3 regions of the Stenotrophomonas sp. 21LCFQ19 genome follow, and region 3 is predicted to be linked to each of the others. Evidence: predicted binding sites of a transcription regulator. Region 3 holds the regulator's gene; each other region holds the start of a gene.
What was found. Region 3 encodes FliA, which starts transcription of late flagellar genes. Its sites were predicted from a motif close to TAAAGTTTNNCNNNCNNNGGCCGATAA; they were not measured.
Positions count from the first base shown of each region.

Region 1: AC13FW_RS04075 (chemotaxis protein CheW) is a predicted target of FliA. The motif match lies at 7,600-7,626, and genes of this name have one in related genera.
Region 2: AC13FW_RS04060 (methyl-accepting chemotaxis protein) is a predicted target of FliA. The motif match lies at 1,844-1,870, and genes of this name have one in related genera.

Region 1 covers NZ_JBSPUF010000002.1:432,125-441,092, reverse strand. The annotation lists partial or broken gene AC13FW_RS04095 (methyl-accepting chemotaxis protein) at 1-496, shown strand, start outside; gene AC13FW_RS04090 (methyl-accepting chemotaxis protein) at 629-3,262, shown strand; gene AC13FW_RS04085 (methyl-accepting chemotaxis protein) at 3,672-5,903, shown strand; gene AC13FW_RS04080 (flagellar brake protein) at 6,611-7,378, shown strand; gene AC13FW_RS04075 (chemotaxis protein CheW) at 7,677-8,168, shown strand; gene AC13FW_RS04070 (hypothetical protein) at 8,292-8,675, shown strand; gene AC13FW_RS04065 (methyl-accepting chemotaxis protein) at 8,759-8,968, shown strand, end outside.
Region 2 covers NZ_JBSPUF010000002.1:419,920-431,527, reverse strand. The annotation lists gene AC13FW_RS04065 (methyl-accepting chemotaxis protein) at 1-1,566, shown strand, start outside; gene AC13FW_RS04060 (methyl-accepting chemotaxis protein) at 1,922-4,081, shown strand; gene AC13FW_RS04055 (CheR family methyltransferase) at 4,095-4,940, shown strand; gene cheD (chemoreceptor glutamine deamidase CheD) at 4,937-5,536, shown strand; gene AC13FW_RS04045 (protein-glutamate methylesterase/protein-glutamine glutaminase) at 5,533-6,588, shown strand; gene AC13FW_RS04040 (transporter substrate-binding domain-containing protein) at 6,624-10,289, opposite strand; gene AC13FW_RS04035 (response regulator) at 10,294-10,980, opposite strand.
Region 3 covers NZ_JBSPUF010000006.1:4,806-16,413, forward strand. The annotation lists gene AC13FW_RS08190 (chemotaxis protein CheW) at 337-1,317, opposite strand; gene AC13FW_RS08195 (ParA family protein) at 1,314-2,096, opposite strand; gene motD (flagellar motor protein MotD) at 2,096-3,043, opposite strand; gene AC13FW_RS08205 (flagellar motor protein) at 3,047-3,787, opposite strand; gene AC13FW_RS08210 (chemotaxis protein CheA) at 4,033-5,898, opposite strand; gene AC13FW_RS08215 (protein phosphatase CheZ) at 5,902-6,522, opposite strand; gene cheY (chemotaxis response regulator CheY) at 6,522-6,914, opposite strand; gene AC13FW_RS08225 (RNA polymerase sigma factor FliA) at 6,928-7,677, opposite strand; gene AC13FW_RS08230 (MinD/ParA family ATP-binding protein) at 7,674-8,558, opposite strand; gene flhF (flagellar biosynthesis GTPase FlhF) at 8,545-10,353, opposite strand; gene flhA (flagellar biosynthesis protein FlhA) at 10,506-11,608, opposite strand, start outside.

The sequences.
Region 1 (8,968 bases), on a different contig from region 3:
CCTCGCCCAGCGCTCCGCCGCTGCGGCCAAGGAGATCAAGGGCCTGATCGACGACTCGGTCGGCAAGGTCGGCGAAGGCTCGGCGCTGGTGCAGCAGGCCGGTACCACCATGGACGAGATCGTCACCTCGGTGCAGCGCGTGACCGACATCATGGCCGAGATCTCGGCGGCTTCGCAGGAACAGAGCGCCGGCATCGACCAGGTCAACCAGACCGTCATGCAGATGGACGAAACCACCCAGCAGAACGCCGCGCTGGTGGAAGAAGCCACCGCCGCCGCACGCTCGATGGAAGACCAGGCCAACCAGCTGACCGAGGCAGTAGCAGTATTCCGCACCGGTGCAGCGCAAGCCGTTGTGGTGCAGCCCCAGCAGGCCAAAGCTGCGTTTACCCCCGCCGCACCCACCCCGGCCCGTCGTCTGCGTGCAGTCGCCCCGGCGCAACGCGGCAATGCCGCCGTGCGCGTCGACAACGACGGTGACTGGCAGGAATTCTGATCGCCAGCTGCACATGTATGAACGACGCCCCTGAATAGGGGCGTCGTCAATTCAGTGCAACAAAACGCTCCAGCTCCGCCTCCAGATGCCGATGTACTGAGAAATCCCAACACACCAGGCCAGCAGTAACCCATGTCTTTGCCCACGAGTTTCCTTACCCGCAGTATTGCAATGCGCTTGATGCTGGGAACGGCATTGGTCGCGACCGTCGCATTTGGCCTCACCGCACTGTTCATCTACCTGCGCAGCAGCGACGCACTGCTGTCAGCCTCGCGGGTAAGCCTTGAGAACATCGCCCAGCTCGAGGCGCAACGCATCTCCACCGAACTCGGCCACGGCTTTGAAGCCAACGACACCTTGTCGCGCAGCTTCCTTGCACTTCGCCAGCAAGGCGGCTTCAGCCGCGTGAGCGCTGCCCAGGTGATGCAATCCCAAGCCCTGGACAATCCGCAGTGGGTGGGTGTGGGCACCTTGTGGGAGCCGCAGGCCTTCGACGGAGACGATGCCAACCATGTCGACGCCGACGGCCATGACGCCAGCGGCCGTTTCATGAGTTACTGGGCCTGGCAGGGTGGCGCACCGGTGCAGGAACCGCTGCGTGGCTATGACGTACCCGGCGACGGCGACTGGTACCTGCAGCCGGCCGCGACCAAGAAGCCATCGGTGCTGGAACCGTACAGCTATGAGATCGGCGGCAAGAAGATCCTGATGACCACGCTGGCGACCCCGATCGTGCAGGACGGCCAGTTCCTGGGCGTCGTCACGGTGGATTTCGCCCTGCAGTCGCTGCAGGACCGCCTGTCCAAGATGCGCCCGATGCAGGAAGGCTACGTCCGCCTGCTGTCGCCGGCGGGCACCATCATCGCCGACCGTGATCCGGCCAAGGTCGGCAGCAAGGCCGATGATGCCGACACCCGTGCGCTGCTGGCCAACACCGCCAGCAACAAGATCACCTTCGAGCAGCGCCGTGATCCGGTCCTCGACGAAGACGTGGTGGAAACCTATGTTCCGCTGAAGATCGGCGATGCCGAGCAGAGCTTCGCCTTCGGCGTCGTGGTGCCGCGCGCCCTGCTGATGGAACAGGCACGTACGCTGCTGTGGACGATCATCGTGGTCGGCATCGTTGCCGCGCTGCTGCTGTGCGGCGCACTGTTCCTGCTGCTGCGCAGGTTCGTTTTCAAACCCTTGAACGAGGCGGTCAAGCTGTCCGACAACATCGCTGCCGGCAAGCTCGACAATGCTGTGAGCGTGCAACGTGACGATGAGCTTGGCGCCCTGCTCACCTCGATGCAGCGCATGCAGTCGCAGCTGCAGTCGGTGATTGGCGCTCAGCGGGAAATGGCAAAACAGCATGATGCCGGCGTGATCAGCCACCGCATGGACGAGACCGCCTTCCCCGGCGACTACGGCGTGATGGTCAAGGAAAGCAACGCGCTGGTCGCTTCGCACATCCAGATGCTGCTGTCCGCACTGGAGATCATCAAGCGCTATGCCAATGGCGATCTGTCCGTTGATATCGAGCGCCTGCCCGGCGAGAAGGCCGTCATCACCGAGACCGTGGATGCGGTCAAGGCCAGCCTGTCGGCGATCAACAATGAGATCAAGCGCCTGGCCGGTGCCGCCGCACAGGGCGACTTCTCGGTGCGCGGCGATGCCACTGCCTACCAGCATGATTTCCGCGACATGGTCAGCAGCCTCAACCAGCTGATGGAAACCACCGACGGCAACCTGTCCGAGCTGTCGCAGCTGCTGCAGGCCATCGCCCGCGGCGACCTGACCGCGAAGATGCAGGGCGATTTCCACGGCGTGTTCGCCAACATGCGCGACGATGCCAATGCCACCGTTGAACAGCTGACCGACATCATCGGCCGCATCCAGCACGCGGCCTCCAGCATCAACCTGGCCGCCAGCGAAATCGCCACCGGCAACAGCGACCTGTCGCGCCGCACCGAGCAGCAGGCTGCCAACCTGGAAGAAACCGCGGCCTCGATGGAGGAACTGACCTCCACCGTGCGCCAGAACGCAGAACACGCGCGCCAGGCCAACCAGCTCGCCATCGGCGCGCATGGCGTCGCCAGCCAGGGCGGCACCGTGGTTGGCCAGGTCGTCACCACCATGAGCGCGATTGAAGCCTCGTCGAAGAAGATCGCCGACATCATCAGCGTCATCGACGGCATCGCCTTCCAGACCAATATCCTGGCGCTCAACGCCGCGGTGGAAGCCGCGCGTGCCGGCGAACAGGGCCGCGGGTTCGCCGTGGTCGCCTCCGAAGTGCGCACCCTCGCCCAGCGCTCCGCCGCTGCGGCCAAGGAGATCAAGGGCCTGATCGACGACTCGGTCGGCAAGGTCGGCGAAGGCTCGGCGCTGGTGCAGCAGGCCGGTACCACCATGGACGAGATCGTCACCTCGGTGCAGCGCGTGACCGACATCATGGCCGAGATCTCGGCGGCTTCGCAGGAACAGAGCGCCGGCATCGACCAGGTCAACCAGACCGTCATGCAGATGGACGAAACCACCCAGCAGAACGCCGCGCTGGTGGAAGAAGCCACCGCCGCCGCACGCTCGATGGAAGACCAGGCCAACCAGCTGACCGAGGCGGTGGCGGTGTTCCGAACTGCTGTGGATAGCGGCAACAAGTCAGCGAACAAGGCGCCGGTCGCAGTCGTCACACAGCATCCGCAACACCGTCCGCGCCCGCTTGCCGTCAGCAACCGCAGCGGCCAGGCAGCGCGCAAGCTGGATGAGGCGAACTGGCAGGAATTCTGACCGCTCCGCCGTTACACAAAGCCCCCGGCCGCCAATGCCGGGGGCTTTTTTGTTTCCGCGATTCACCGGCTTGAGCAATACGCTGAAAACCGTCACCTGCGAATGATCGTAAGAGAGCTGGTGAAATAATATGAAATGGTGAATGGGCGCACATTCATTCCAAGCGGCGCATCACTAAAAGATCCTGATGTCCTTGAACGGCTAAGACTTGTGATGCGCACTCAGCTAATTGTGCTGAATCCTTCAGAATTCCGGACGTAGAACCCCCTACAGCACAGTAAGAAAACGCCGTTATCGGCTATGACAACACCCGCATAGGCTTGCGGCGTGGACACTACGCTGTGCAATCCAGGGTTGGATGAGACCCCTCCACAGCGTCCAAATCTGCAGTCGATCCGGAGAGTTAGAGATGGAGTTCTTTCGCAACCTCAGCATCGCCAGAAAACTCGCAGTTGCTTTCACCCTGACCACCCTCACCACCCTGGCCATGGGCGGCTTTGCCGTACAGCGCCTGCATCAGGCCACCGCCCAGCTCGACCAGGTCAGCGCACGCTACATGCCGGCCGTGCAGTATCTGGAGCGCATGCGTGCGGATCTGGCCGAGATCCGCATCGCCGAGTTGTCCCAGCTCTCCCATCTGGACGAGCCGGCATTTGTCGCCGAGTACAACCAGCGCATCATCGAACAGCGGCAGAAACTGGCCGAGCACCGCAAGCAGTACGAAGCACTGCCGGCCGACAGCAGCCAGCAGGCGCTTTACGGCGAACTGGGCAAGACCCTGGACGCCTACTTCAGCGCGCACGCCTTGATGGAGAAGGCCATCAGCGAGGGTCAATCCGAACTGGCCCAGACCATATCCAACGATCAGTCGCGTGTCAGCCGCCGCGACCTGTTTGACGCGGTGGAGAAGCTCAGCGTTCACGTTGCCTCGGTACTGGACAAGGAAGTCGCCGCAGCCAAGACCGCGCAGACCCGCAGCACCACCGCCATCATCGTCTGCATGCTGCTGCTCGGCCTGTTGTCCATCGCCTTGGGCGTGGTGATCGTGCGCGCCATCGTGCGCCCGGTGAACGATGCACTACGCGCCGCGGACGATGTCGCCAATGGCCGCCTTGACGGCACCATCGACGGCAGCCGCAAGGACGAGGTCGGCGCCCTGCTTGCGTCCATGCAGCGCGTGCAGAACCAGTTGAAGGCCGTTATCGGTGCGCAGATCGAGATGGCGCGCGAACACGACCAGGGGGCGATCAGCTTCCGCATCGACGAATCCCGTTTCCCCGGCGAATACGGGCGCATGGTGCGCGAGGTCAACACACTCGTTGCACAGCACATCGGCGTCAAGATGCGGGTGGTCGAGGTGATGCGCCATTACGCCCGCGGCGATCTATCGGTGGACATGGATCGTCTGCCGGGCGAGAAAGCCGCCATCACCCAAGCCATGGACAGCACCAAAACCAGCCTTTCGACGATCAACAACGAGATCAAGCGCCTGGCCAATGCCGCGGCAGCTGGCGACTTCAGCCAACGCGGCAATGCAGACCAGTTCGAACACGATTTCCGCGACATGGTCGGTGGCGTCAACTCGTTGATGGAAACCACGGAGGAGAACCTCGGACACCTTTCGCAGCTGCTGAAAGCGGTTGCCCAAGGCGATCTGACCCAACGCATGGAAGGTGATTTCCGTGGGGTTTTCGCCCGCATGCGTGACGATGGCAACGCCACCATGGATCAGCTGACCAACATCGTCTCGCGCATCCAGGCGGCCAGCGGCAGCATCAGCCTGTCGGCAAGCGAAATCGCCACCGGCAACGATGATCTTTCGCGTCGCACCGAGCAGCAGGCCGCCAACCTGGAAGAAACCGCTGCATCCATGGAGGAACTCACCTCCACCGTCCGCCAGAATGCCGAGCATGCACGCCAGGCTGATCAGCTGGCGCGCGGTGCGGCCGAGGTCGCGGCGCAGGGTGGCAGCGTGGTTGGGCAGGTAGTGACCACCATGAGCGCGATCGAGGCCTCGTCGAAGAAAATCGCCGACATCATCAGCGTCATCGACGGCATTGCCTTCCAGACCAATATCCTCGCCCTCAATGCTGCGGTTGAAGCAGCGCGTGCTGGCGACCAAGGCCGCGGCTTTGCGGTAGTTGCCTCGGAAGTGCGCACGCTGGCGCAGCGTTCGGCGGCGGCAGCCAAGGAGATCAAGGGATTGATCGACACCTCGGTCGACAAGGTGGCCGAAGGCTCCCAACTGGTACGCAACGCTGGCAACACCATGGATGAAATCGTTGCCTCGGTGCAGCGTGTCACCACCATCATGGCTGATATTTCATCAGCCTCGCAGGAGCAGTCCACCGGTATCGACCAGGTCAACCAGACCGTCATGCAGATGGACGAAAGCACCCAGCAGAACGCAGCACTGGTCGAGGAAGCCACTGCCGCCGCACGTTCCATGGAGAACCAGGCACATCAGCTCACCGATGCAGTGGCGCAGTTCCGTCTGGCCGGCTCGGTCAGCGCCTCTTTGGCCAAGGTTGCGGCCAGCCCCGACGCGACGCCGCCGCGTGCTCGTCCCGCGCTGCGAGCGATCCCGAAGCCGGCCAGCCGCGCACCGGTTGCCAGTACGGATGACTGGCAGGAGTTCTAAGCCAGCAATGGCAATGGCGGGCAGGACCTCTCCGTCCTGCCCGCCATCGTCGGCTGCCCCGGCATTCTGCTATGCGTTGTTCACGCTGCGCACCTGGTAAGTGAACGCTCATGGACATTTCAACGCCTGGCTCCTTGTACCCCCGTAGTTCCCAAGCGGCACAACGTCATCCCGGTAAAGCGGCGTGCATCGAGCGCCGACATGCTCGCGCTCCGCGACATCCGCCTCAGCATTGACACGCCCGGAAAACACCAGTCGCTTCACAGCGCTGGCGCAGCCACTGCAGTCGCCAACGCCCGACCCCGGGGCAGCAACCGGCCAGCTTGCGAGCGTGACTCAAGGTCGTCTCGACGCGCGCAGCCATCGCATCGGATAGCCTGGTGCAAGTCACACCCGGGGCAGCCTCCCCTCTCCCGCTGGGCATCCATCTCCATCGCGCTCCATGCCGTTGGATCGATGTTTCCCGCATCCCACGCAAAGAAGACACCTGTATTCAGCTGCCATCGAGCAGGCATGGCAGTGTTGTTCCGACTCTCCGCAATACGCTTGCCCCGACAGCCAAGCCCCTTGCCACAGTCGGCGGATCCCCCTACGCATGGAGAAACTCGTAACAGTCCGGCTAAAGATGCTAAAAAGGCGGCCGTTATCACACTTTGTAGCGCATTGATCAGCGCTGCGCCGATCATCGACCAACCGTAACCGTGTCCATGCCCGACCAAGAATCGCCCGCACCGACGCCTTCCCCGCACGCCGGCAACCTGTATGCCGACGACCGCTACATGGTGCGCAACCCGCATCAGGTGCGGCACCTGTTGCAAGCCATGATCGACCAACGTTCGATGATCAACGTGCACCCGGACGGGCGTGACCAGGCCTTCCCATCAGCGGTACTGGACGTGGACATGCATCGCCTCGTGCTCGATGCCAGTCCGGTGCCCTCGATCAACCGCTCGGTCGAGACCGCCAGCGACCTGCTCTGCTTCGGCCAGGTCGACAAGGTCACGGTGCGCTTCCAGCTGGAAGGTCATCGCCGTATCGAGCGCGACGGCCATGTCGCCTTTGAAGTCCCCCTGCCGGAGGAGGTCTATCACCTGCAGCGGCGTGAGTTCTATCGACTGGAAACCCCGGTCGGCGATTCGCCGTATTGCGTGCTGCCAGACCCGGATGGCGGTGAAGCCACCCGCTGGCGGGTGTTGGACATCAGCGCGGGTGGCATCGCGTTGCTGCTGCCACCCGATCAGAATCTGCTCAAGCTGCAGAGCCGCTATAGCTGCGTGCTGGAGATCCCGGAAAGCGCGCCGATCCCAACCCCGCTGGTGGTCTGCAACCTGCGCCAGCAAAAGCAGCCCAATGGCACGGAGATGACCCGCATCGGGCTGCGCTTCGATGACCTGCCACGCGGTGCGGACAACAGCATCCAGCGCTACATCTTCCGTATAGATCGTCTACGCAAGGCACGTAGCAACGGCGATTGAGTTACCCCCTCCAGCGGGCACCCGGGTTTGAACTCCGGACGATGGCCCTGGCCACGTCCAAAGCCGCGCAGCAGGTACCCGGCGCCTGCAGGCATGATCCTTGTCCCGGGCAGCACCACGCGACAGACCCGGGCGACAGAAAAATGGCGCGCCGAAACATGATGACGCGCACATTTCAAACACCACGCCGCATCACAGCACGGCATTCCCAGCCGGCCTCCTAAAGTCCCCCGCCGCAGCGCCGATACCGGTGCATCAGCCGCATCGCATCGGCAGCCCGCCAGGACCAGGATCCGCCATGAATGACTCCCGCAGCACGTCCGCCGATACCACCGGTGGCGAGTACCTCAGCTTCACCCTCGGCAACGAACACTACGGCGTGGATATCCTGAAAGTGCAGGAAATCCGCGGTTATGACGCCGTCACCCGCGTCCCCGATGCCCCCGACTACATCAAGGGTGTCATCAACCTGCGCGGCACCATCGTGCCGGTCATCGACCTTCGCCTGAAGCTGCGTCTGGACGAAGCACGCTATGACGCCTTCACCGTGATGATCGTGCTCAACGTCGAAGACCGCGTTGTCGGCATCGTCGTGGACAGCGTTTCCGACGTGATCCCGCTCAACGCCGAGCAGATCCGCCCGACCCCGGAATTCGGCGCTGCAGTCGATACCCGCTTCATCTCCGGCATCGGCACCCAGGACGATCGCATGCTGATCCTGCTGGATATCGAGACCCTGCTCGATACCGCCGATCTTGGTCAGCCGAGTGTCGCCGAAGAAGCAGCCTGAGCAGCCATTTCGCAAAGTCGATCACAGTTCCGCGCATGCAATTCAAGCCCCACGTCTGCGGGCCGATAGCGATTGCATGCCTGTCCTCCCCGACTGGCCCTCTATCCCTATCCGGAGTTTCCGATGTACAAGCATGTACTTCCGCTGTTTGCTGCCACCGTACTGGCGACCGTCGCCTTCGACGCCGCCGCCGATGCCGAGATGATCCCGCCGGAAGCCGCAGCACGCTTTGCCGGCAAGGACGGCATGGTCTGCGGCAAGGTTGAAAAGGCCCGCTATGCAGAAGGTTCCGAAGGCCAGCCGACCTTCCTGCACATGGGCGGCATGTTCCCGCGCCACACCTTCTCGGCACGCATCGCCGGCAGCAACCGCAGCAAGTTCGGCTTCCCGCTGGAAACCCTGGAAGGCAAGACCGTCTGCGTGATCGGCAAGATCCAGCGCGATGCGTCGCGCGCCGAAATCGAAGTGGCGTCGCCGGCCGGCCTGAAGCTGGCAAACATCAAGTAATCCGCCTTTCGTCGCGCCGGTCCCGCCGGCGCGCCACCCCGCCCCTGTGACATGGCGGGGCCTGTTCCCGGAGATCGCGCAAGATGCAGTGGATCAACTCGCTGAAACTGAAACCGAAGCTGATGCTTACCTTCGGCGTCGTGCTGTTCGTCATGTTGTTGCAGGGCATCGTCGCTTATCGCGGCCTGCATTCGCTGAACAACGTCACCACCGACCTCGCTGAAAACCGCATGCCCAGCCTTCGCACCACCGGTGAGTTGAGTGGTATGGTCAGCGAATACCGCAATGCGTCC
Region 2 (11,608 bases), on a different contig from region 3:
GTTGCCAACGAGAACCTGCGCATCCGCACCGCACTGGATTACTCGTCTACCGGCGTGTTCCTGACCAATAGCGATCTGGAAATCGTCTACGCCAACCGCGCCCTGCTCGACAAGCTCAATGAACACCACGAGCAGATCACCGGCGCACTCAGTCACTTCGACGCCAGCAAGGCGCTGATCGGCCAGCCGGTTACCGTGCTTGAGCATCGTGGCGAAGTGGACGGCAAGGTACTGGAAGCACTCGACAAGACCGGCGTGTTCAAGCGCGAGATGCGCTTTGGGGATGCCGAGTTCGCACAGACCATCTCGGTTATCCGCGACGACAACAATGTCGCCGTTGGCCACGTCGTTGAGTGGCGCGACCGCAGCACCGAGGCCCAGGTCGAGAAGGAAGTTGCGCGCATCATCGAGGCTGCCGCCGCGGGCGACCTCAGCGGTCGGATCGAAACCGCCGACAAGGACGGCTTCTTCCTGCAGCTGGCCAGCCAGATCAACGGCCTGCTCGACGCCAATGCCAGCAGCCTGGAGCAGATTTCCGCACTGCTGTCGGGCCTGTCCCGCGGCGACCTGACCGTGCGCATGCACGGCGAATACCAGGGCGTATTCGCCACCATGCGTGACGATGCCAACGCCACCGCCGAGCAGCTGACCGGCATCGTCGGCCGCATCAAGCAGTCCTCGGTGTCGATCAACTCGGCTGCCACCGAGATTGCCGCAGGCAACAACGATCTGTCGCGCCGTACCGAGCAGCAGGCCGCCAACCTCGAAGAAACGGCTGCGTCGATGGAGGAACTGACCTCCACCGTACGCCAGAACGCCGAGTCGGCACGCCAGGCCAACCAGCTCGCCATCGGCGCGGCCTCGGTAGCCTCGCAGGGCGGCGAAGTGGTCAGCCAGGTGGTGACCACCATGACCCAGATCGAGCAGTCCTCGCGCAAGATCGCCGAGATCATCTCGGTCATCGACGGCATCGCCTTCCAGACCAACATCCTGGCCTTGAATGCAGCGGTGGAAGCCGCACGCGCCGGCGAACAGGGCCGCGGCTTTGCCGTCGTCGCCTCGGAAGTGCGTACGCTTGCACAGCGTTCGGCGGGTGCAGCCAAGGAAATCAAGGGCCTGATCGACGACTCGGTCGGCAAGGTCGCCGACGGCTCGGCCCTGGTCCGCAAGGCCGGTACCACCATGGGCGAGATTGTCGCCTCGGTGCAACGCGTGACCGACATCATGGCAGAGATCTCCGCTGCCTCGCAGGAGCAGTCCGCCGGCATCGAACAGGTCAACCAGACCATTGTGCAGATGGATGAAACCACCCAGCAGAACGCTGCGCTGGTGGAGGAAGCCACCGCGTCCGCCCGCTCGATGGAAGAGCAGGCTGCACATCTGGCAAACGTGGTGTCCGTGTTCCAGCTGGAAGAAGGCGTTGCAGTCACCGACAACCCGGCTTACGTGCGTGAACCGGCGCCCCGCCCTGCCGTCCAGGCAGCAGCACCGGCACCGCGTCGTCGCGCCGCGGCCGCACGCACCGCCGTAGCTGAACTGGCCGACTCGGATTGGCAGGAGTTCTAAGCAGCACGTTTCTCGGTTTTCGACGGCAACGCCATCAACCTGAGCAAGTGAGTGACCCGAAATCCGATGCCAGTCCCTGGCATCGGATTTCTTTGTTTGTGGGAGCGGCGTAAGCCGCGAAGCTGACCTACCGTCGGTTGAGGCACCGCCGACGACTGTGAGCACCAATAGCTTCGCGGCTTACGCCGCTCCCACAACCGAATGACACGGCAACACGCCCCTTCTTCGCATACGTGAACGAATCCACTGCTTCTGCAAGACGCTCGCGCCTTGCCGCTCAACTCGCGCCCTGCGCGGCCGATAACCCGTTATCCCTTCACGCAGCGCTGATACCGCAAGGTAACCAGCGGATTCGATGACCATCTCTTCGCTCTGGAACAACTACATCTCCAATATCTCGGTCAGGCGCAAGCTGAACCTGTTGACCGCGCTGATCGTCATTGGCGTCATCGCCCTGTCGGTCATCGCGGCGCGCATGCAGTACCTGGACCTGTACGAGACCCGCAAGCAAGCACTTCGCGCCCAGGTGGAGATGAGCTATGGCGTGCTGGACCACTACGCCAAGGAAGCCGAAACCGGCGCGATGCCGCTACAGGATGCCCAGAAGTACGCGATGGCTGCACTGCAGAAAATGCGTTCCGATGGCGACGTCAATTACTTCAACATCTACAGCAACGACTATGTGCTGTTGATGCATCCGTTCCGTGCCGATCTGGTTGGCAAGGACATGAAGGACTTCCGTGGCGAGGATGGCGTGCGTGTGTACTACGACCAGGTCGAGGCTGCACGCAAGGGCGGCGGCTACGTGGCCTACAGCTGGGCGAAGCCCGGCAAGGATGGCGTGGTCGGCAAGCTTGCCTATGCCGGGATGTATACCCCCTGGAACTGGGTGGTCTCGAGCGGCGTCTACATGGACGACCTGCAGGCCCAGGCCCTGAAATTCACTGCAATCATGACGGTGGCCGGCGGTGTGCTGGTACTGCTGGTCCTGGCACTGAGCTGGATCATTGGCAACCGCATCGTGCTGCCATTGCGCAACGCAACCGCCGTTGCCACCGCCATTGCCAACGGCCGCATGGACAACCGCATCGCTGCGCCCAGCAAGGACGAGACCGGCCAGCTGCTCAGCAGCATGTCGCACATGCAGGACCAGCTGCGCGCAGTGATCGGCGCGCAGGCGGAGATGGCGCGCCAGCACGATGCCGGCATGATCCGCTATCGGATCGATTCCAGCAGCTTCCCCGGCGACTACGGGGTAATGGTGGAAGAAACCAACGTCCTGGTCAGCAATCACATCGATGTGAAAATGCAGGTCATCGCCTTGGCACAGCGATACGCTGTTGGTGACCTCAGCCAGGACATGCCGGTACTGCCGGGCGACAAGCGCGTCATCACCGACACCATGGCCGCAATCAAGCGCAACCTCGCCGCCATCAACAGCGAGATCAAGCGTCTGGGTAGCGCAGCAGCCGCCGGCGATTTCAGCCAGCGCGGCGATGAGGGTCGCTTCGAACACGACTTCCATGCGATGGTCCGTTCACTGAACACCATGATGCAGGTCAGCGACGACAACCTGGGCGAAGTATCACGCCTGTTGCAGGCACTGGCCGAAGGCGACCTCACCGTCAAGCTGAGCGGCGACGCCCAGGGCGTCTTCGCCAGCATGCGCGAAGATGCCAACAGCACCGTCACCCAGCTTGCAGGCATTGTTTCGGGCATCCAGCAGTCGGCTGACAGCATCAATCTGGCCGCAGGCGAGATTGCCACCGGCAACGCCGATCTCTCGCGCCGCACCGAGATGCAGGCTGCCAACCTTGAGGAGACCGCGGCCTCGATGGAGGAACTGACCTCCACCGTGCGCCAGAATGCAGAATCCGCGCGACAGGCCAACCAGCTGGCGATCGGTGCCGCCGGAGTTGCCTCCCGCGGTGGCCTGGTGGTCGACGAAGTGGTGACCACCATGGGTCAGATCCAGCAGTCTTCGCGCCGCATCGCCGACATCATCAGCGTGATCGATGGCATCGCCTTCCAGACCAACATCCTGGCGCTGAACGCTGCAGTCGAAGCCGCGCGTGCCGGTGAACAGGGCCGCGGCTTTGCGGTGGTTGCTGCCGAAGTCCGCACCCTCGCCCAACGTTCGGCAGGCGCAGCCAAGGAAATCAAGACGTTGATCGAGGACTCCGTCGAGCGCGTCGACGAAGGCTCGCAGCTGGTGCAGCAAGCCGGTTCGACGATGGGCGAAATCGTCACCGCGGTACAGCGCGTCACCGACATTATGGCCGAGATATCCGCAGCTTCGCAGGAGCAGACTGCTGGCATCGAGCAGGTCAACCAGACCGTCATGCAGATGGACGAAACCACCCAACAGAATGCTGCCCTGGTCGAGGAAGCCACCGCCGCTGCGCGCGCGATGGAAGAACAGGCCACGTTGCTTGACGAGGCTGTGGCGGTGTTCCAGCTGAGTGCCAAGCCTGCTGCGGCAAACCCGTCACAAGCGCTGGCGTTGGCCAGCTGAGCACACAAACCCCATGATCGATATGGACAGCAACGAGCGCGACTTCGAGTTCAACGACCGTGACTTCCGCCGCGTCTGCGAGCTGATCCACGCGCGTGCGGGCATCGCACTGGCGCCGGCCAAGCGCGACATGGTCTATGGCCGCTTGTCGCGGCGGCTGCGCAACCTGGGCCTGCGCTCGTTCAAGGATTACCTGGACCAGCTGGAGCAGCACGGCGGCGAGGAATGGCAGGCATTCACCAATGCGCTCACCACCAACCTGACCTCGTTCTTCCGCGAGCCGCATCATTTCGACAAGCTGCGCGAGGAATTGCAGGCGCGTGCGCCTCGCGCGCCGCTGAAACTGTGGTCGTGCGCTGCCTCCACTGGCGAAGAGCCCTACTCCATGGCGATCACGGCCTGTGAGGCGTTCTCGTCGATGACGCCGCCTGTGCGCATCATCGCCACTGACGTCGACACCCAGGTCCTGGCCACGGCCAGCCAGGGCGTCTACGCAATGGACCGCATCGCGGGCCTGGACCCCGCCATGAAGCGCCGCTACTTCCAGCGTGGCAGTGGTCCCAATGAAGGCAAGTGCCGGGTCGTACCGGCACTGCGCGCACTCATCGAGTTCCGTCCGCTCAATCTTCTGGCCAACCGCTACGACGTTGGCGGCCCATTCGATGCGCTGTTCTGCCGCAATGTGATGATCTACTTCGACAAGCCCACCCAGCGCGGCATCCTGTCGCGGCTGGTACAGCACATGGACGATGACAGCCTGCTCTATACCGGCCACTCGGAGAACTACCTGCATGCGGCTGATGTCATCCAGCCCTGTGGCCGCACGTTGTACCGCCGCAGCCGCAGGAACGGCGCATGAAAAATCCCCAGCAACATCCCGATGAGGTGATGCGTTACCGCGACACCCGTTTCCAGACGATTGCCGCCAAGCTGTTGCCAACCCAGTACCTGGTGGTGGATGACGACACCGCGTTGACCACCATCCTGGGCTCCTGTGTTGCTGCCTGCATCCGCGACCCCATCCTGGGCATCGGCGGCATGAATCACTTCCTGCTGCCCGAAGGCAATATCGGCGACGGCGCGCCCGCGCGCTACGGCAGCTACGCCATGGAACTGCTGATCAACGACCTGCTCAAGCGTGGTGCCCATCGCAAGCGACTGGAAGCCAAGGTGTTTGGCGGCGCCAACGTGCTCAAGGGCTTCACCAGCAATCCGGTGGGCACCCGCAACGCCGAGTTCGTGCGCCAGTACCTGCGTGCCGAGCACATCCCGATTGTTGCTGAAGATCTATGCGGCATTCATCCGCGCAAGATCTGGTTCTTCCCGATCACCGGCCGCGTAGTGGTGCAGCGCTTGCCGCATGCCCACGATGCCGAAGTGGTCGCCACCGAAACCGCCGTTCGCGCCCGTCTGTCGCACACCCCGGTCAGTGGTGGCGTGGAGTTGTTTGAATGAACCTGCAGGCACCCTGCCGGGTCTTGATCGTCGACGATTCGGCACTGGTTCGCCAGGTGCTGACCGAAATTCTCGCCGCGGACCCGGCCATCGAAGTTGTAGGTACTGCCGCCGATCCGCTGCTGGCTCGCGAGAAAATCAAACGGCTCAACCCCGATGTGCTGACCCTGGACGTCGAGATGCCGCGCATGGACGGCTTGGCCTTCCTCGAGAACCTGATGCGCCTGCACCCGATGCCCGTGGTCATGGTGTCGTCACTGACCGAGCGCGGCGCCGATACCACCCTGCAGGCCTTGTCGTTGGGCGCGGTGGATTTCGTCGCCAAGCCCAAGCTCGACGTCGCACGCGGGCTGGACGCATACGCGGAGGAGATCCGCAGCAAGGTGAAGATGGCCGCGCGTTCGCGGGTACGCGCCATCGCTGGCGGTCCACGTCGGCTGCCGCAGCGGCCGGCCAGCGCCAGCAGTCTCGGTTTCCGCACCACGGATCGCCTGATCGCCATCGGCGCTTCCGCCGGCGGCACTGAAGCCCTGCGCGTGGTGCTGGAAATGATGCCAGCCGATGCGCCCGCCATTGTGATGACCCAGCACCTCCCTGCCAGCTTCAGCACCGCCTTTGCCGAGCGTCTGGATCGTCACTCGGCAATGTCGGTACGCGAGGCCAGCGATGGTGAAGCCATTCTGCCCGGCCATGCCTACCTGCCCGCCGGCGGTCGCCACTTACGGGTGATCCGCGATGGTGCGCGCTGGCGTTGCCGGGTTGACGACGGCGTACCGGTCAACCTGCACAAGCCCGCGGTCGATGTGCTGTTCCGCTCGGTCGCACAGAATGCCGGCGCCAATGCGGTTGGGGTGATCCTGACCGGCATGGGCGAGGACGGTGCACGCGGCCTGCTGGAGATGAAACAGGCCGGTGCGACCACATTGGCCCAGGACGAAGCAAGTTCGGTCGTATGGGGCATGCCAGGTAGCGCAGTGCGCCTGGGTGCCACCGATGAAGTGCTGCCGCTGGACCGGATCGCCGAGCGGATTCTTGGCATCGCCCGCGGCTGACGCTGCGGGCCAAACTGCCCGACCGGCGAATGAGGCTATGGGTCCGCCGCACACATGGCCGCAAGCACTGCGATGATGGCGGGCAACTCACTGGCAATGAACTGCGCGTTTGCAGTGATTTCGTCGAGTTCCACTTCAGGCCGATCGCAAAGAAGCTCAATGCGCTCGCAGATGTCCATCAGGTGCGAAACCTGCAACAGGCGCACCCCACCGTTGATGCGATGGGCAAGATTGGACATTGCACGCGGCTCAAACTCCGGCAGCAATGCCTCCAGTTCGGCCAGGTCACGGACGAAGCTGCCATGTGCCTCAGCGACCAGGCTACGTGTCATCGCGGTGTCACCACCGGTCAGTTCCCACAGTGTCGAGGCGATGTCGTTGATCTGCCGTTGACGCACCTGCGTTGGGCTCGCGCCCGTCACATCACCCAGTGCAACCAGCATGCTGGAGAGTGTGCTCAGACTCACCGGTTTGAAGAGGCAATCATCCATGCCCGACGCAATGCACTTTGCCCGCTCCTCGGGCTGCGCATTGGCAGTAAAGCCGATGATCACGCACGGCGGCTGACCACGGCTTTTTTCATGGCGTCGAATTGCCCGGGCCATCTCATGCCCATTCATTACCGGCATATTGCAATCGGTAACGACAACGTCAACGCCTCCCTGCAACCAGCAGTCCAGACCTTCACGTCCATCAGCTGCGCTGCGTACGCTTTGCCCAAGAAACTCCAATTGCTGGGTAAGCAAGCTACGGTTGGCCGAGTGATCGTCTACCACAAGCACCTTCAGACTTGGATGCGTGGCATCTAACGTCGGCACACTATCCACCCCGGCCGAGATTGCAGGCAAAACCTCCAACGGCAAGTTCAGCATCACCGTCGTCCCTTCGCCCAACGAGCTCCGGATGGAGATGTCGCCCCCCATCAACTCGCAAAGAAACCTGCAGATCGGCAAACCCAGACCGGTTCCACCGCGCGTACTGTGGCCGTGGTCGGCCTGTGCGAACGGATCAAACAGACGCGCGATATCCGCATCGGCGATACCTATACCGGTATCAGCTACCTCCAGTTGCAGACGCAGCTGCGCCTCTGCCACCGAAACCGTTCTCACGCGAATAGTTACCTGGCCACGATCAGTAAACTTGATGGCGTTGCCGACGAGGTTGGACAGCACCTGCTTGAAGCGCATCGGATCGATGGACACGTCGCAGTCCACACTGGGGTCAAGCTCCAGTATCAGGTGCAGGGCCTTCTGCCTTGCCAGGCCTTTGAACACCCGCGCCACAGATTCGATCATCTCACGCAGATTGGCGTGCTTCGGGCTCAGGCTGACATGGCCTGATTCAATGCGGACCACATCCAGGATGTCGCCGATCAACTCCAACAGGCCATGCGCCGAGTCATATGCAACCGCGATGGCCTGCCTATCAAGACGCCCCTGATCAGCGTGCTTCTGCGCAAGCTCAAGCATGCCGATGATTGCACTCATGGGAGTGCGGATCTCGTGGCTCATGGTCGCCAGGAAGGTGGTCTTGGCCCGGCTCGACTGATCAGCGGCGGCAAGCGCACGGCGCAGCTCTTCCATCAGATGCAGACGGTCGCTCACATCGATCCACCCACAGACCACGCCTTTGGCCTGCCCCTGCGAATCGAAGTACGGATAGATCCAGTGGTAGATACTCAGAACCCGCCCGGGCAGGTGCAGCGTGCGGTCCACTTCAAGCGGTTTGCCGTTGGCCATCACCCATAGATAGTCCTCGTGGAAACTCTGTGCTTCCAGCGGATCGAGCTTGGCACCTTCCATCGAGGTCTTACCGAGCACTTTCGTCTCGGTCACCGCGAGCATGTCAAGGTAGTTGGTGTTGCAGGTAACCAACCTGCCCTGCTCGTCGCGGACATAGATGGGGTGCGGCGTTCCATTGATCAACGAACGCATGAAATTCAACTGTTCACCCAGCGCGTCCTCAGCTACCTGTCGGCGGCGGTACTGCGAGCGGATATGTACATTCCATATCAACGATACAAGCACAAGCAGCAACATTCCTGCCGTTACCTTGTAGATCAAGGAGCGGAAATCCGTCCACGTTGCCGGTGAGACGTCCGGACGTGGCCGCCAACGGCTTTGGAAAATGTCCACTTCATCTGGCGGAATCTGCATCACCGCCTTGTCGATGATACTGGCCAGTTCAGGCAGATCCTTACGCGTGGCGATGGCCAGTCGCGCCGGCGTGTCCTCCACCACGTCTGATACGCGCAGCTTTCCGTCATGAAGCACGGATGTGTAGTAGAGCGCCATCGGCAGAAACGCAATGGTGGCATCCGCCTTGCCGTCATTCACCAGTCCCATGGCTGCCGCCAGTGTATCGGTCTCAACAAACTGATAGTCCGATGCCGGCAACAGCATTTCCCTCAATGCATGACGGGCCGGCAATGCAATGCGCATTCCGCGAAGATCACCAAGCGAAACCGGGCTCCCGTTTCCTTCACGCGTGACTATGCCAAATGAGGTCTGTACGAACGGACGAGAGAAACTGAATCGTTGTGCACGCGACGCAGTCGGCACCAACATGGTCACGTCCGCTGTTCCAGCCTCCAGCGCAGCCATCTGCTGATCAAGCCGGGACACCCGAACCGGCTCGAACTCCACACCGGTGCGCTGCGCTATCACGCGCATGATGTCGGCGCTCAAACCACTGAAACGACCGTCGGTATCAAAGTAGGAAAGCGGAGCCGTGTCGTTGCTGGCGACGAATCGAACCACCGGATTCTCGTCTATCCAGCGCTGCTCTACCGCACTGAGTTCGATACGCGCTGACTGCACGATGCCGCCACCGCCGGACCAGCGCTTCAGAATCTCATTGCCATTGGTCTTCTGAAGTTCGGCCAGCGCAAGATTGACAACACGCTCCAATGTCGCAGCATCCTCACGCACTGCGAACGCAAAACCGTCCGTATCCATGCGCGGGACCACCATCGTGCGCACATGATTGAAGTAACTAAGATTAACCAGATAGTTACTGGAAACCATGTCCCCAAGATAGAGATCCGCGCTACCAAAGGCCAGCGACGCCAGTGCCTGCTCGCGCGAGCGATAGCTGGAGATGACGGCATCTGGATACAGATGCCGAATCGCGGCTTGCGGAAGATAGTCCTCCGCCACAGCGATGCGCATACCCGCGAGCGCCGGAGGCATGCGTCGGCGCTCTGACTTGCGCATGTAGATCACCGGTGTATCTTCAGCATAGCGCTCAGTCAAGCGTATCGGATGCCCCGTCAATTCGTAGCTGTTGGCGCTGCCAACCATATCGACGGCACCCTGCTCCAAGGCACGCAAAGCAGCCGACCTGTCGGGGAAGCGAATGACCCGAAGCTCTACGCCAAGCATTTCGCCAATCGCACCGAAAGCATCGGCAGTGACTCCTTCAAAACGATCATTGCCGGAGAAAATTTCGAGCGGAATGAAGCTTGGCGAGGCAACCCCAAGGACCAGCACGCCCTTGGCCCGCAGCCAATCCTCATCCCCGTTTCGAAATTCAAGTTCAGTATTTGAAGCACTGGCACGCGCCAATAGCGAAATCTCTCTGGCCACTTCGGTGGCCTTGGCGGAACCTGCCAAAAGCGATAGCAGTGCTACAAGAAGCAATCCCGCGCGGATGAATGCTCGGTCCGACACCATGTGCGACTTGGCTGCAATACTCAACATCCAATCAACCGGAGGCGAGGCTATGTTGGAGCTTGAAAAGCTCTGCATCAGTGCGGACCCCAAGTTTTCGAAACGCGGCCTGTTTCTGCCCACTGATGGTCTTCATGCTGCGCATGAACTTTCGTGATATCTGTGAAACCGACATCCCATCCAGGCAACAGCGCAATACTTCCCGTTCTTTTGGCGAGAGCGATGGATCATTCAACAGGCGCTGCGCGCCTTTGACATCAGGTGAGGGGCGCCCCGCAGACAGCGGCTGCCGCCCGAGGCGATAGGCCAAGCCGGGCGAAACATAGGTCTCACCAGCGGCCACCTTGCGAATGGCCTCAACCAGAAGCTCCGCGCTCTCCGACTTTCCAAAGAATCCATTCGCTCCAACACTGAGCGATAGATTCACCACGGATGGCGTCTCCGTCGAGGACGAAATGAGGATGCAGATCGTTGGAAATCTGCGGCGAATCAATCCGATCAGATGCAGGCCATCAAGCTCACTTGCACCCAGCGCATAGTCCAGCACCAGCAGATCCGCCGGAGTCTCGCTCAACGAAGCAAGCAGATCCCGACTGTTTGCATATACACCAACAACTTTCATGTCCGCTTCGCGCGACAACCGCAGTTCCAAAGCCATCTGAATCAAGTAGTGGTCGTCCAACACCGCAACGCGGAGTGGCGCCATGATTGACCATTTCAATGAATCAACTCCTCTACGCTGCAAACCCCAGCAACACCAAGTAGATACCGGACAGCGTGCTGGTTGCCGCTCCCCATCGCCCCCGGCAGCCAGCCAGAGCGATCACTCTTTCATCAAACACAGGCGTGGCTATGGATGCATCGATCAAGGCCACTCGCTTCACTACATACGCAGCTGTCCCATATGCTTCAAAGCAGATCGTAACCAGCGGTGCGGGGAGCAGCAGGCGCGCGACTGTTCAAGACATCGCTAGCAATCGTTCTTACCCATCGTTTGACCAACAGAAATTCCAAATCGCGTTGGAAGATGTGCTGTACTGCGATTGATCACCGAATTCCGGTCAAGGTCGAACCAACAGTGGCCCGGAGCCAAGCCGTTTCTCAATAAGCCAGCGAACTGGCTTTGCCTTACGCTTCGATTCAACTTTTCTGCGTGCCGTTGAGACACACATCTCCGACGCTTGATCGAAGCTTCTTGCTACCTGGTGCGCGCACCCCATCGCTAGTTTCGAGGCTTGAGTGCCTTGTAAGCACGCATGCACAACCATTCCACAAGGTCGTGTCGAGGCAGCCGAATTGCCGACTAGGCTGAGCCATGGAGGACCGTGAAAACAGCTGCTCCTGATGGC
Region 3 (11,608 bases):
TCCGAACGAACGTTACTGGGAGAGATAGCGGCGATGCGCTGGCGATCTTTAGGGCTGCGATGCGCTGCAGCAGATAGTGTTAACGGGCGCACGGTTTTGGGCTTTGCCCCCTCCCTTTCGCGCAGCGAAGGGGAGGGCTTGGGAGGGGTAGCTTTTGGCTGGGTAGTGCCGAGCCATGCTCGGCTGGAGCCTTACCGGTAAAGCCTCTGCCGAGCATGGCTCGGCCCGCGCCTTGCTCGGCTGCCGCCTGCCGGTCACCGCCCCTGCCGAGCATGGCTCGGCACTACCTTTGCCTCCTCCCCTTGGCTGCGCGAAAGGGAGGAGACGAAGGGGCAATCAGCGCAGCAGGCGGCCGGCGTCCAGCAGGATCATCGGTTGCTGGCCGACGCGGGCGATGCCCCGGAACAGCTCGTTGGAGATCTGGCAGATGCGCGCGGTGTCCGGTGGCTCGATCTGCGAATCGTTGAGGTTGGCGACGTCTTCCACTGCTGATACGCGCAGGCCCAGGGTCTCGCCATTTTCTTCCAGTACGACGATGCGGGTCTGCGAGTCTTCCGGTGCACTCTGCACGTCGAGATGACGGCACAGGTCCATCACCGGGACGACCTGGCCGCGCAGGTTCATGATCCCTAGCATGGCCGGACCGGTGCCGCGCAGTGCCAGCAGCGGTACCGGGAGGACGACTTCCTGCACCTTCAGCAGCTCCAGTGCATACGTTTGTTGGCCACAGCGCAGGCGCAGCCAGCGCGAGCTGCGCTCGGCGGCGCGGCGTTGCTGTGGACTGCTCGCTGGCCGCTGTGCCTGCGCTTGCAGTTCCTGCCAGGTGCTGGGACGTGCGTCTGACGAAGGCTCTGCCAGGGCGCGGACGTTCGGAGTGCTGCGCGGCGCCGGGACCGGGCTTGCCGGCAATCCTGCGGCGGTCTCAAACGCAGCCTGCAAGCTGGCGCTGTCGCTATGGGCGAGCTTGCGGCTTTCTGCCGGGCCGGTCTCGTAGATCACTTCATCCGGCAGGTCATCCCAGGTAGGAGGACGACCGGCATTGGCGGCACTGGTGGCCGCCATTGCGTCGTCGAACGCGGCCTGCAAGGCTGCGGTATCGCCGGACGCAATGCTTGCCGGAGCAGGTGCAGGGGCGGCTGAAGGCCTGGCTTGCGCTTCGGCCAGTGCGGCTTCGAACACGGCCTCAAGTTCAGCGCTGTCGCCCGGCACTTCGATCGCCGCCGCTTTGGCAGGCGCTGCGGGTGCGGGGGCCACCGCTGTGGGCACTGCCTCCAGCAGCAGTTCGCCGAGGTAGTCGTCGAGTACGTCGTTGCTCATGCGGCGCGCTCCAGCTGCGCGGCCTCGTTGAGCAACAGCCACTCAAGGGCGTGCCGGTAAGCGGCCATGCCGCGCCCCGGGTAATCGTCGCCGAGCACCGGCACGGTCAGGGCGGCGGGATTGCAGATGCGGGTGTCGACCGGAATGGCGTCTTCCCAGACGCGTTCACCATGACGTTCCTGCATCAACTTCAGGGTTTCATTGCCGGCGCGGGTGCGGCGGTCGAACAGCGTCGGCAGCACCGAAATAGGCAGGGGGCGCTTGCGCGAGCGCTCGACCATTTCACCAGTGCGGACCATGCCGTCCAGGCCGTGCAGGGCCAGCGGCTCGGCCTGGGTCGGGATGATCAGGCGGTCGGCCGCAGCCAGTGCATTGATCATCAACAAGCCCAGGGTTGGCGCGCAATCCAGCAGGATGTAGTCATGTTGTTCGCCGTGGCGGGCCAGGGCCTGCTGCAGGGCAAGGCCCAGACCAGGCTGGTTGGCGCTGCGACGTTCCAGCGTGGCCAGCGAGGCCTGCGCGCACAGATAGTCCAAGCCAGGAATGTCGCTGTGGCGGGCAAGCGAAGCGATCTCATGTGGCGGCGTGGCGAACAGTTCCTGCACGCCTTGCGGCACCGGCTCAACCGGTACGCCGAAGGCGCGGGTCAGCGAGGAGTGGGGGTCCAGGTCGATCAGCAGCACCTTGTGCCCGCGAGCGGCCAGGCCGCGGCCCAGCGACAAAGTGGTGGTGGTTTTGCCGACGCCGCCTTTTTGGTTGGCTATGGCCCAGATGCGCATCATTGGACTCCTTCGATGACCGCCGGTACTGCGCTGCGCACGCTGCTTGCGGCAGAACTGCCGCTGCTGTCGTCATCGCTGCTGGTACTGGCTGTGGTGTTGCCGGCAGCCGGCAGATCGGCCGCCGCTGCCGAATCGGCGAGGATGATCACCATCACCCGTCGGTTGCGGTTGCGCCCTTCGGGCGCGTCGTTGCTTTCGCGTGGACGGAACTGGCCGTAACCGACCATCGCCAGTCGTTGCGGCTGCACGCCATGGTCGGCGAACAGGTGCACCACGCTGGCGGCACGTGCGGCCGACAGTTCCCAGTTGGATGGGAACTGCGCGGTGGCGATCGGCAGGTTGTCGGTGTGGCCTTCGACGCGCACGCCGTTGGGCGCATCCAGCAGCACATCGGCCAGGGTGCCGAGCGTGTCGCGAGCGCTGACATCCAATGCCGCCGAGCCGGTGCTGAACAGGATGTCGCTGTTGATCTCGACTTCGATCCAGAGTTCGGTGCGGCGTACGGTGATGACGCCTTGCTTGACCAGCGGGGCAAGTGATTTGCTCAGGCGGTCAGCGATCTGGTTGAGCTGGCGCTCGGCGCGCTGCAGCTGTTCCTGGTTATGTGCGGACACCGGCATGCGCATATGCGATGCCATCGACGGCAACTGGGTTGGGTCTGCGAGCGCGCCGCCGGTCATGCTCGGCGCACTGATCACCGAGGGCGAGTCATAACCGCCGCCCTGCAATTGCTTGTTGCCTACCTGCACCTGGCTGATGGTGCGCGGGGCGCCGCCAAAGGCGGTGGTCAAGGCATCGGCCATGACCCGGTACTTGCCTTCGTTCAAGGACGAGATGGCGTACATCACCACGAAGAAGGCGAGCAGCAGCGTCATCAGGTCGGCATAGGGGATGGCCCATGCTTCGTGGTTGGCGTGCTCTTCGTGGTGCTTGCGGCGGGCCATGGCTCAGTTCACGAAGCCAGCGAGGCTGTTTTCGATATTGCGCGGGTTCTCGCCCTGGGCAATGGCGATCAGGCCTTCGATGATCATTTCACGCTCACGGCAGCTGCTGGCGATCACGCCCTTGAGCTTGGCAGACACCGGCAGGAACAGCAGGTTGGCCGAAGCGATGCCATAGATGGTGGCAGTGAACGCGGCAGCAATGCCATGGCCGAGCTTGCTCGGGTCGGCAAGATTCTTCATCACCGCGATCAGGCCGAGCACCGCGCCGATGATGCCCAGGGTGGGGGCATAGATGCCCATGCCCTCGAAGACCTTGGTGGCGGCCAGATCCTGTTGCTCCTGGCTGCCAAGTTCGATTTCCAGCATGTGGCGGATGGTGTCCGGCTCGACGCCATCGACCACCAGCTGCAGGCCTTTGCGGATGAACGGATCGTCCTGCAGCTCGACCTGCGGCTCCAGGCCGAGCAGGCCCTGGCGGCGGGCGATGTTGCTCCAGTCGACGATCTGCTGGACCAGCGCGCGGCGGTCGCTGGCTGGCGGGCGGATCACCCAGCGCACGATTTTGAAGGCGTGCTTGAACACGGCCGGCGAGGTGTGCAGCAGGATTGCTGCCAGGGTGCCGACGATGACGATCACGAACGCAGCAGGTGACCACAGCGAGGACAGGCCGGCGCCCTTGAGGATGCTGCCGCCCACCAGGGAGGCGAGGGCGAGGAAGAGTCCAATGATGCTGAGTCGGTCCATGGTGCGTATATCGGCCTCGTTGTAGCGGTCTTGAATCAGGGCGTTGCTTGAGCTCCTCTCCCGCGCGCGGGAGAGGGGTTGGGGTGAGGGTGCTCTTGGCTTCAAAAGCTAGAAGCTAGAAGCTAGAAGCTAGAAGCGCCCCTCACCCGCCCCGTCTTCGCGGGGCGCCCTCTCCCGCTTGCGGGAGAGGGGACTATCGGGATCGCGAGATTGCAGGGTTTGCGGACGGCTTGCGCCTGCATCACTTAGCTTTGCACTCCACGCAACCCATCCACATCCAGAATGAGCGCCATGCGGCCATCACCAATCAAGGTGGCGCCGGCATAACCGTTGAGGCCGCGCAGTGCGCGTGGCAACGGTTTGATCACCACTTCCTCGCGGCCGCGTACCTGGTCCACCACCAGACCGAAGCGGGCTTCGCCCATCTGCAGCACGACGATGGTCAGCAGCGAGGACGGTGCCGGGGTGATGCCCAGCCATTGGCGCAGGTCCAGCAGGGCCAGGGTGTGGGACTTGCGATCCAGCACCGCGCGACCATCGAACCAACCCAGCGAGGTGGCCGGTGCGTGCAGCACTTCCATCACGCGGGCCAAGGGCAGGGCATAGACGTCCTCGCCAGCCTGCACCAGCAGGGTCGGCAGGATCGCCAGGGTCAGCGGTACGCGGATCAGGAAGCGGCTGCCACGGCCCAGCTCGGACTGGATCTGGATCTGGCCGCTGAGCTCGCGGATACGCGACTGCACCACGTCCATGCCGACGCCGCGGCCGGAGATGTCGGTGACTTCCTGCTTGGTCGAGAAACCGGGCAGGAATACCAGGTGCAGGCACTCTTCGCTGCTCAGGCGGGCGGCGGCTTCCGGGTCGAGCAGGCCCTTGTCGCGGGCCTTGGCGCGCAGGCGTTCCGGGTCGATGCCGGCGCCATCGTCCTGCACTTCGATGCTGACGTAGTCGCCTTCCTGCTGTGCGGACAGGCGCACCCGGCCCATGCGCGGCTTGCCTTGGGCTTCGCGCAGTTCCGGCGATTCGACGCCATGATCGATGGCGTTGCGCACCAGGTGCACCAGCGGGTCGGCCAGCGCCTCGACCAGGTTGCGGTCCAGTTCGGTATCGGCGCCGATCAGCTCCAGATCGACTTCCTTCTGCAGTGAGCGGGCGACGTCACGGGCAACCTTGGGGAAGCGCGAGAACACCTTGCCGACCGGTTGCATGCGGGTGCGCATCACCGCCGATTGCAGGCGCGCGGTAGCGATGTCCAGGGTTGAGACTGCACGGTCGAGCTCTTCGTCCTTGAGGCGCATGCGCAAGGTCTTGAGCCGGTTGCGGGCCAGCACCAGTTCGCCGATCAGGTTGACGATGGCGTCCAGCCGCTTGGTGTCCACGCGCACGGTGTGCTCGGGTTCGGCGGCTTTTGCCGCTGCCGGTTTGGCGGCGCCGGCGGCAGCGCGGGGGGCTGCGGCCGGGGGCGCGGCTGGCCTGGGCTTGGCTGGCGCGGCGGGAACGGGCTGTACGGGAACGGCGCCAGGTGCGGCACCGCCATGCAGCTTGTCCAGCAGGGCTTCGAATTCGTCTTCGTCGATCAGGTCATCGCCGGCCTTTGCCGCTGCGACTGGCTGGGCACCGGGCGTACCGCTGCCGTGCAGTTCGTTGAGCAGGGCTTCGAACTCGTCTTCGCTGATCAGGTCGCTGTCACCGGCAGGCGCAGCGGCCGCTTGCACGACTGCGACCACGGGGGCGGCGCCAACATCGAACTGTGCGATCAGCGCAGCAGGTGCGTGCTCCGGTTCGGTGCCCGAGGAGACTGCGTCGAGCATGGCCTGCAGCCAATCCAGCGATTGCTGGGCGGCGTCGAAGTGATGTGCCAGCAGTTCGGCTTTGCCGGCCCGTGCCATGCCCAGGGTTTCTTCGGCGGCGTGGCACAGCTCCACCATCGGATGGATCGCCAGAAAACCGGCGCCACCTTTCAGCGTATGAAAGCCACGGAACACGGCGTTGAGCTGGTCGCTGTCGTGCGGTGCCTGTTCCAGCGTCACCAGCTGCTCGCCGAGGCGATCCAGGATCTCCTGCGCTTCGATGATGAAGTCGGCGGCGATGTCGTCGGCAAAAGCACTCATGCGTTACAGCCCCAGGTCCGAGAGCAGGTCGTCTGCGTCCACCTGCGACACGGCGTGGCGGTCCAGGCCATTGACGGCCGGGCCAGCCAGGCCCTGGTTGCGCGCTTCTTCTTCCGGCGGCGGCAGGCCGAGCGCGCCGAAACCTTCATGCACGCGACGGACGATGCCCACCACGCGGCGGATGATCTGCCCGGTCAGGTCCTGGTAGCTCTGGGTCAGCGCCACTTCGGTGAGGTTGTGGCGGATGCGTTCGAGGATTTCGCCCTGTTCGGCGTTCAACCCGTCCGCACGCAGGCGTTCGGTCAGCGCGCGGCATTCTTCGGCCAGATCGAGCGTGCGATGGGTGGCCTGCTCGGTCATCTGCACCACGTGGTCCAGGCGCGCGCAGGCGTCGTCCAGCTCACCGGCTTCGCTGGGCACGCTGGGCAGTTCGCCCAGCGCCTGGCCCAGTTCGCGTGCAAGCCTGCCCAGGCCGGACATCATCGGCTGCGTGCGCAGGGCGGCGAGTGCGTCGATTTCCCGACGCCAGCCAGCCTCATCGCCACTTTCCAATGCTGCCAGTGCGTCCTGCAGGCGCTGCACCAGGGCCGATTTGTCGCTCAATGCTTCCCCGGGCTGGTTCATCAGGCGCTCGCTGCCAGGCGTTCGAAGATCTTGCCGAGCTTCTCTTCCAGGGTCTGTGCGGTGAACGGCTTGATGATGTAGCCGTTCACGCCGCTCTGGGCGGCCTCGATGATCTGCTCGCGCTTGGCTTCGGCGGTAACCATCAGTACCGGCAAGGTCTTGAGCTTGGCATCGTTGCGGATCGCCTTGAGCAGCTCGATGCCGGTCATCACCGGCATGTTCCAGTCGGTGACGACGAAATCGAACGACTGCGTCTGCAGCATCGACAGCGCGGCATGCCCGTCCTCGGCTTCGGCGGTATTGGTGAAGCCCAGATCGCCGAGCAGGTTCTTGACGATGCGGCGCATCGTCGAGAAGTCGTCAACGATCAGGATGCGCATGTTCTTGTTCAAAAGACTTTCCTCTTCATGGTTCTTCGAGCCCGGCGTCGGCCGCCTCGAAAATCTTCAGTCGGCTACGCAGGCGCAGCGTGGCCTGGCCGTGGATCTGACAGACGCGGGATTCGCTCACGCCCAATACCGCGCCGATTTCCTTCAGGTTCAATTCCTGCTCGTAGTACAGCGACAGCACCAGCTGCTCGCGCTCGGGCAACTGGCCGATGGCCTTGCCGAGCTCGGCGCCGAACTGGCTGCGCTCCAATACCTGTTGCGGGTTGGGGCCGCCGGTGCTGGGGGTGTCCAGCTCGCCCTGGTCTTCGATCCGCGACTCCAGGCTCAAGACCTGGCCACGCGAGGCGTCTTCAACCAGTCGCATGTATTCGGGCAGCGGCAGCTCCATCGCTTCGGCCACTTCACTGGCGCTGGCCGCACGGCCGCTGCTCTGCTCAAGGCGGCGGATGGTGGCAGCGGCATCGCGGGCGCGGCGGTGCACCGAGCGCGGCACCCAGTCGCCACGGCGGATCTCGTCGATCATCGAGCCGCGGATGCGGATCGATGCGTAGGTTTCAAACGAAGCGCCCTGTTCGGCGTCATAGCTGCGCGAGGCCTCGATCAGGCCCATCATGCCGGCCTGGATCAGGTCATCGACCTCGACGCTGGCGGGCAGGCGCGCGGCCAGGTGGTGGGCGATGCGGCGTACCAGGTCGGCGTGGCGGGCAATGCAGTCATTGGCCGCGTTGCGCTGGACTTCACGGTATTGGGCGGCTGCATTGTTCATGCCTTCACCTTCTGCTGGATGATGCGTTCCAGGAAGAACTCAACGCCGCCGCGCGGGGCGGTTGGGGCTTGCCAGCGCGCGGTGCGACGGGCGATTTCGTTGATGGCCAGCGAGGCTGGCGCGGAAGGATAGAGCTTGACCACCGGCTGCTGGCGCTGCACCGACAGGCGCAGCCAGTCGTCCTGCGGTACGCAGCCCAGGTAGTTCAGGGAGACATCGATCAGGAACTTCTCGCAGACCCGCACCAGCTTTTCGTACAGGGCGCGGCCTTCGTTCGGGTCGCGGACCATATTGGCGACGACCTGGATGCGATCCACGCCGCGCTCGCGCGAGAGCACCTTGATCAGCGCGTAGGCATCGGTGATCGAGGCCGGCTCGTCGCAGACCACCACCACGGTGTCCTGGGCGGCCTGGCAGAAGGTCAGTACGCTGTCGGTGATGCCGGCGGCGGTGTCGATGATCATCACATCGAGCTCGCGCTCCAGCTCGGAGAAGACATTGACCAGGCCAACGTGCTCGGCCGGCTGCAGCTCGGCCATGTGCCGGCGACCGGAGGCGGCCGGCACCACCAGCACGCCGTTCGGGCCTTCGATGATGACTTCTTCCAGCGTGGCGCGTCCGGCGACCAGGTCGGCCAGGGTGTGCTTGGGCTGCAGGCCCAGCACCACGTCGATGTTGGCCAGGCCCAGGTCGGCGTCGAGCAGCAGGGTACGTTTGCCCATGCCTGCCAGTGCCACGGCCAGGTTGGCCGAGACATTGGTTTTACCTACACCGCCCTTGCCGCCAGTGACCGCGATGGTGCGTACCGGGCCGGCGGGTTCGTGCCGGGTTGCCGACAGCGGGAAGGTGTTGGTCAGCTTGGCGTACTCACGCGACTGCATTGTTCAACTCCGTGTTGCAGGGCATATCGGCCGCGCGGCGCAAATCTTCAAGGCGGAGTACAAGATTTGCGGCAGAGGCCCGATAAAGGTCTTCCGGGACGTCCTGGCCGTCGGTCACCCAGGTGATCGGCAGGCGGTGATCGACCGCCACCGACAGGGCAGAACCGAAGCGGCCGGTCTCGTCCAGCTTGGTCAGCACCACGCCCTGCGGGTTGGCGGCGCTGAAGCGGCGCACTACTTCGTCCATGTCCTGGAAGGCAGTGTTGGCGGGCAGTACCAGCAGGGTGCGGATCTGGCCGGCGGCGCGCAGCCACTGCAGCTGGGCGGTGAGGGCGCGGTCGCGCTGGCCCAGGCCGGCAGTGTCGATCAGCACCAGCTTGTAGTCGGCCAGCTTCTGCAGCAGCTGGTTGAGGTCGGTGCCGCTGTTGGCCTCATGCACGGCGATGCCGAGCTGGCGGCCGAAGCCGTACAGCTGCTCGCGGGCGCCGATGCGCTGGGTATCGGTGGTGACCAGGGCCACGTCGCGGGCGGCATGGGCTTCGGCGAAACGCGAGGCCAGCTTGGCGATGGTGGTGGTCTTGCCGGCACCGGTGGGGCCGACCAGGGCGATCACGCCGCCGGTTTCCATCGGGTCGACCGGGGCGATCGGCAGCTTCTTGGAGATAAGCCCCAGCATCAGGCCGCGGGCGCGGCTGGGATCGATGTCGGCCGGGATCTGGGTAGCGACGTCGCGGGCCAGGCCGGCGTCGAAGCCGTATTCGTCCATCAGGTCCAGCGCATTGGCGCGCACCGCGCTGCCACGCAGGCGTTCATCGGTGAAGCGGTTCATCTCGCGCTCGATCAGGTGGCGCATGCCGGCCACTTCCTGGCGCAGCTGGCTGAGCTGTTCGTCGTCGCGGGCGATGATCACCGGGCTGGTGGCGATCGGGTTGACCGGGGCAGTGCTGGCGACCGCTGCTGGAGCGGCGGTTTCGATGGCGACGGCGACCGGGGTTTCAGCCGATTGCGGGGCTGCGAACGCAGCGATCGGTGTAGCGATCGGCGCGACCTGCTCGATTGCAGGTGCCACCGCGGCGACGGCGAGGACCGGCGCAGCAGGAATTGCAGGGATTGCCACGGTAGCCGCCGGTTGCAGTGGGGCCAGCTCCGACTCCGGCATCGGCGGATCGATGACGAAGCGTGCGCGCTCGATCGAAGCAGGTGGCTCGATGGTGACGGCAGCGATGGCGTCGGCGAAGCTGGCCTGCTGGGTGACAGCGGGTACGGTTGCAAGCGGCGCGACCGCAGCGGCGCTGCCGGCCGGACGGAACGCCGGCACGATCGGCAGTTCGTCGGCGCTGGCCGGCTGGGTGGCAAACAAGGTCTGCGGGGCCGGCGCGCGGGGAGCGACTGGTTCAACCTCGGCCGACTTGAGCAGGCCGGCGAAGCGGCTGCCCGGTGCCAGCTCGATGCTGTTGTCGATGGAGCGACCGGTGGCGCCAACCGCCGAACGTGCCAGGGCGGCGACGGCCGAGGTGGTGGCGGTGACCGGTTCCGGTTCCGGTGCCTTGCGGCGGGTCATCGCGGCCATGATGGCTTCGGCGGCGCTGCGCGGCTTGGCCGGTGCCGGCGGGGCCGGGCGGCTGGCTTCCAGCGCCTGCTTCACCGCGGTCTCGTCGTAGTGCGCGGCAGCCACGATCTCCACACCTTCCTCGATCCGCCGGTTGGACAGGATCACGGCATCGGGGCCGTGTTCCTTGCGCACGAGGTTCATGGCGGTGCGCATGTCAGCGGCGACGAAACGTTTGATCTTCATGCTTTGGTACCGGGAGTGAGGCTGCGGCGAAGGAGTGGCGTTGGCGATGTCGAACATGGCGTGGCGGGCTCCTTCTTGCGGAATGGGTGCGGTGCAGCAGGTGTCTGGTTTCCGTCACCGGCATTGCTGACGGTGTCGGTTTTCGGGCTGCCTCAGCTGATCGTGCCGACCAGCTTCAGGCGTTTGTCTTCCGGCACTTCGCTGTAGGCCAGGACCGACAGCGAGGGAACGCTGTGGCGGACCAGGCGCGCCAGCGCGGCGCGGACCGGGGCCGGTACCAGCACTACAGCCGGCTCGTTGCGGGCCTCCTGCTTGCCGACGCAGTCGGCAAGGCTTTGGTGGAGGCGTTCGGCGAGACCAGGTTCCAGTGCGGCGCCATTACCTTGTGTTGACTCCTGCAAGACGCGTTCCAATTGCGGGTTGAGGGTGAACACCGGCAGCTCCGGCGAGGAGCCGGCGATTTCCTGCACGATGAAGCGGCCCAGCGCACCGCGTACCGAGGCGGTAAGCGCAGCGGGGTCCTGGGTGACCGGTGCGGCTTCGACCAGCGCTTCGGCGATCTTGCGCAGCTGGCGGATCGGGATGCGCTCGATCAGCAGGTTCTGCAGCACCCGGGCCACGGTGGACAGCGGCAGCGCCTTGGGCGAGAGGTCTTCGGCCAGCTTGGGCGCGCTCTTGGCCAGGGTCGCCAGCAGCTGCTGGACTTCTTCATGGCCGAGCAGTTCCGGCGCGTGCTCGCGGATCAGGTGCGACAGGTGGGTGGCGACCACGGTGGCGGGATCGACCACGGTGTAACCCAGCGACTCGGCATGGGCGCGCTGATGCGGTTGGATCCAGGTGGCGTCCAGGCCGAACGCCGGGTCCTTGCCGGCAATTCCTTCCAGCGTGCCCATGGCGCTGCCCGGGTCCAACGCCAGCTCGCGGTCCGGATGGATGTCGGCGGTGCTGACCGGCACGCCGTGGATCAGCAGGCGGTAATGGGTGGCCGGCAGCTCCAGGTTGTCGCGGATATGGACCGGCGGAATCAGGAAACCCAGGTCCTGGGTGAGTTTGCGGCGCACGCCCTTGATGCGTGTCATCAACTCGCCGCCCTGGGCCTTGTCGACCAGCGGAATCAGCCGGTAGCCGACTTCCAGGCCCAGTGGATCGACCGGGCGCAACTCGTCCCAGGTCAATTCAGCGGTTGGGGCGGGTTGCGGCTGGCCGAGGGCGTTCAAGCCACCTTCGTTGGTGCTGGTGTCGTTGGCGGAGGTCT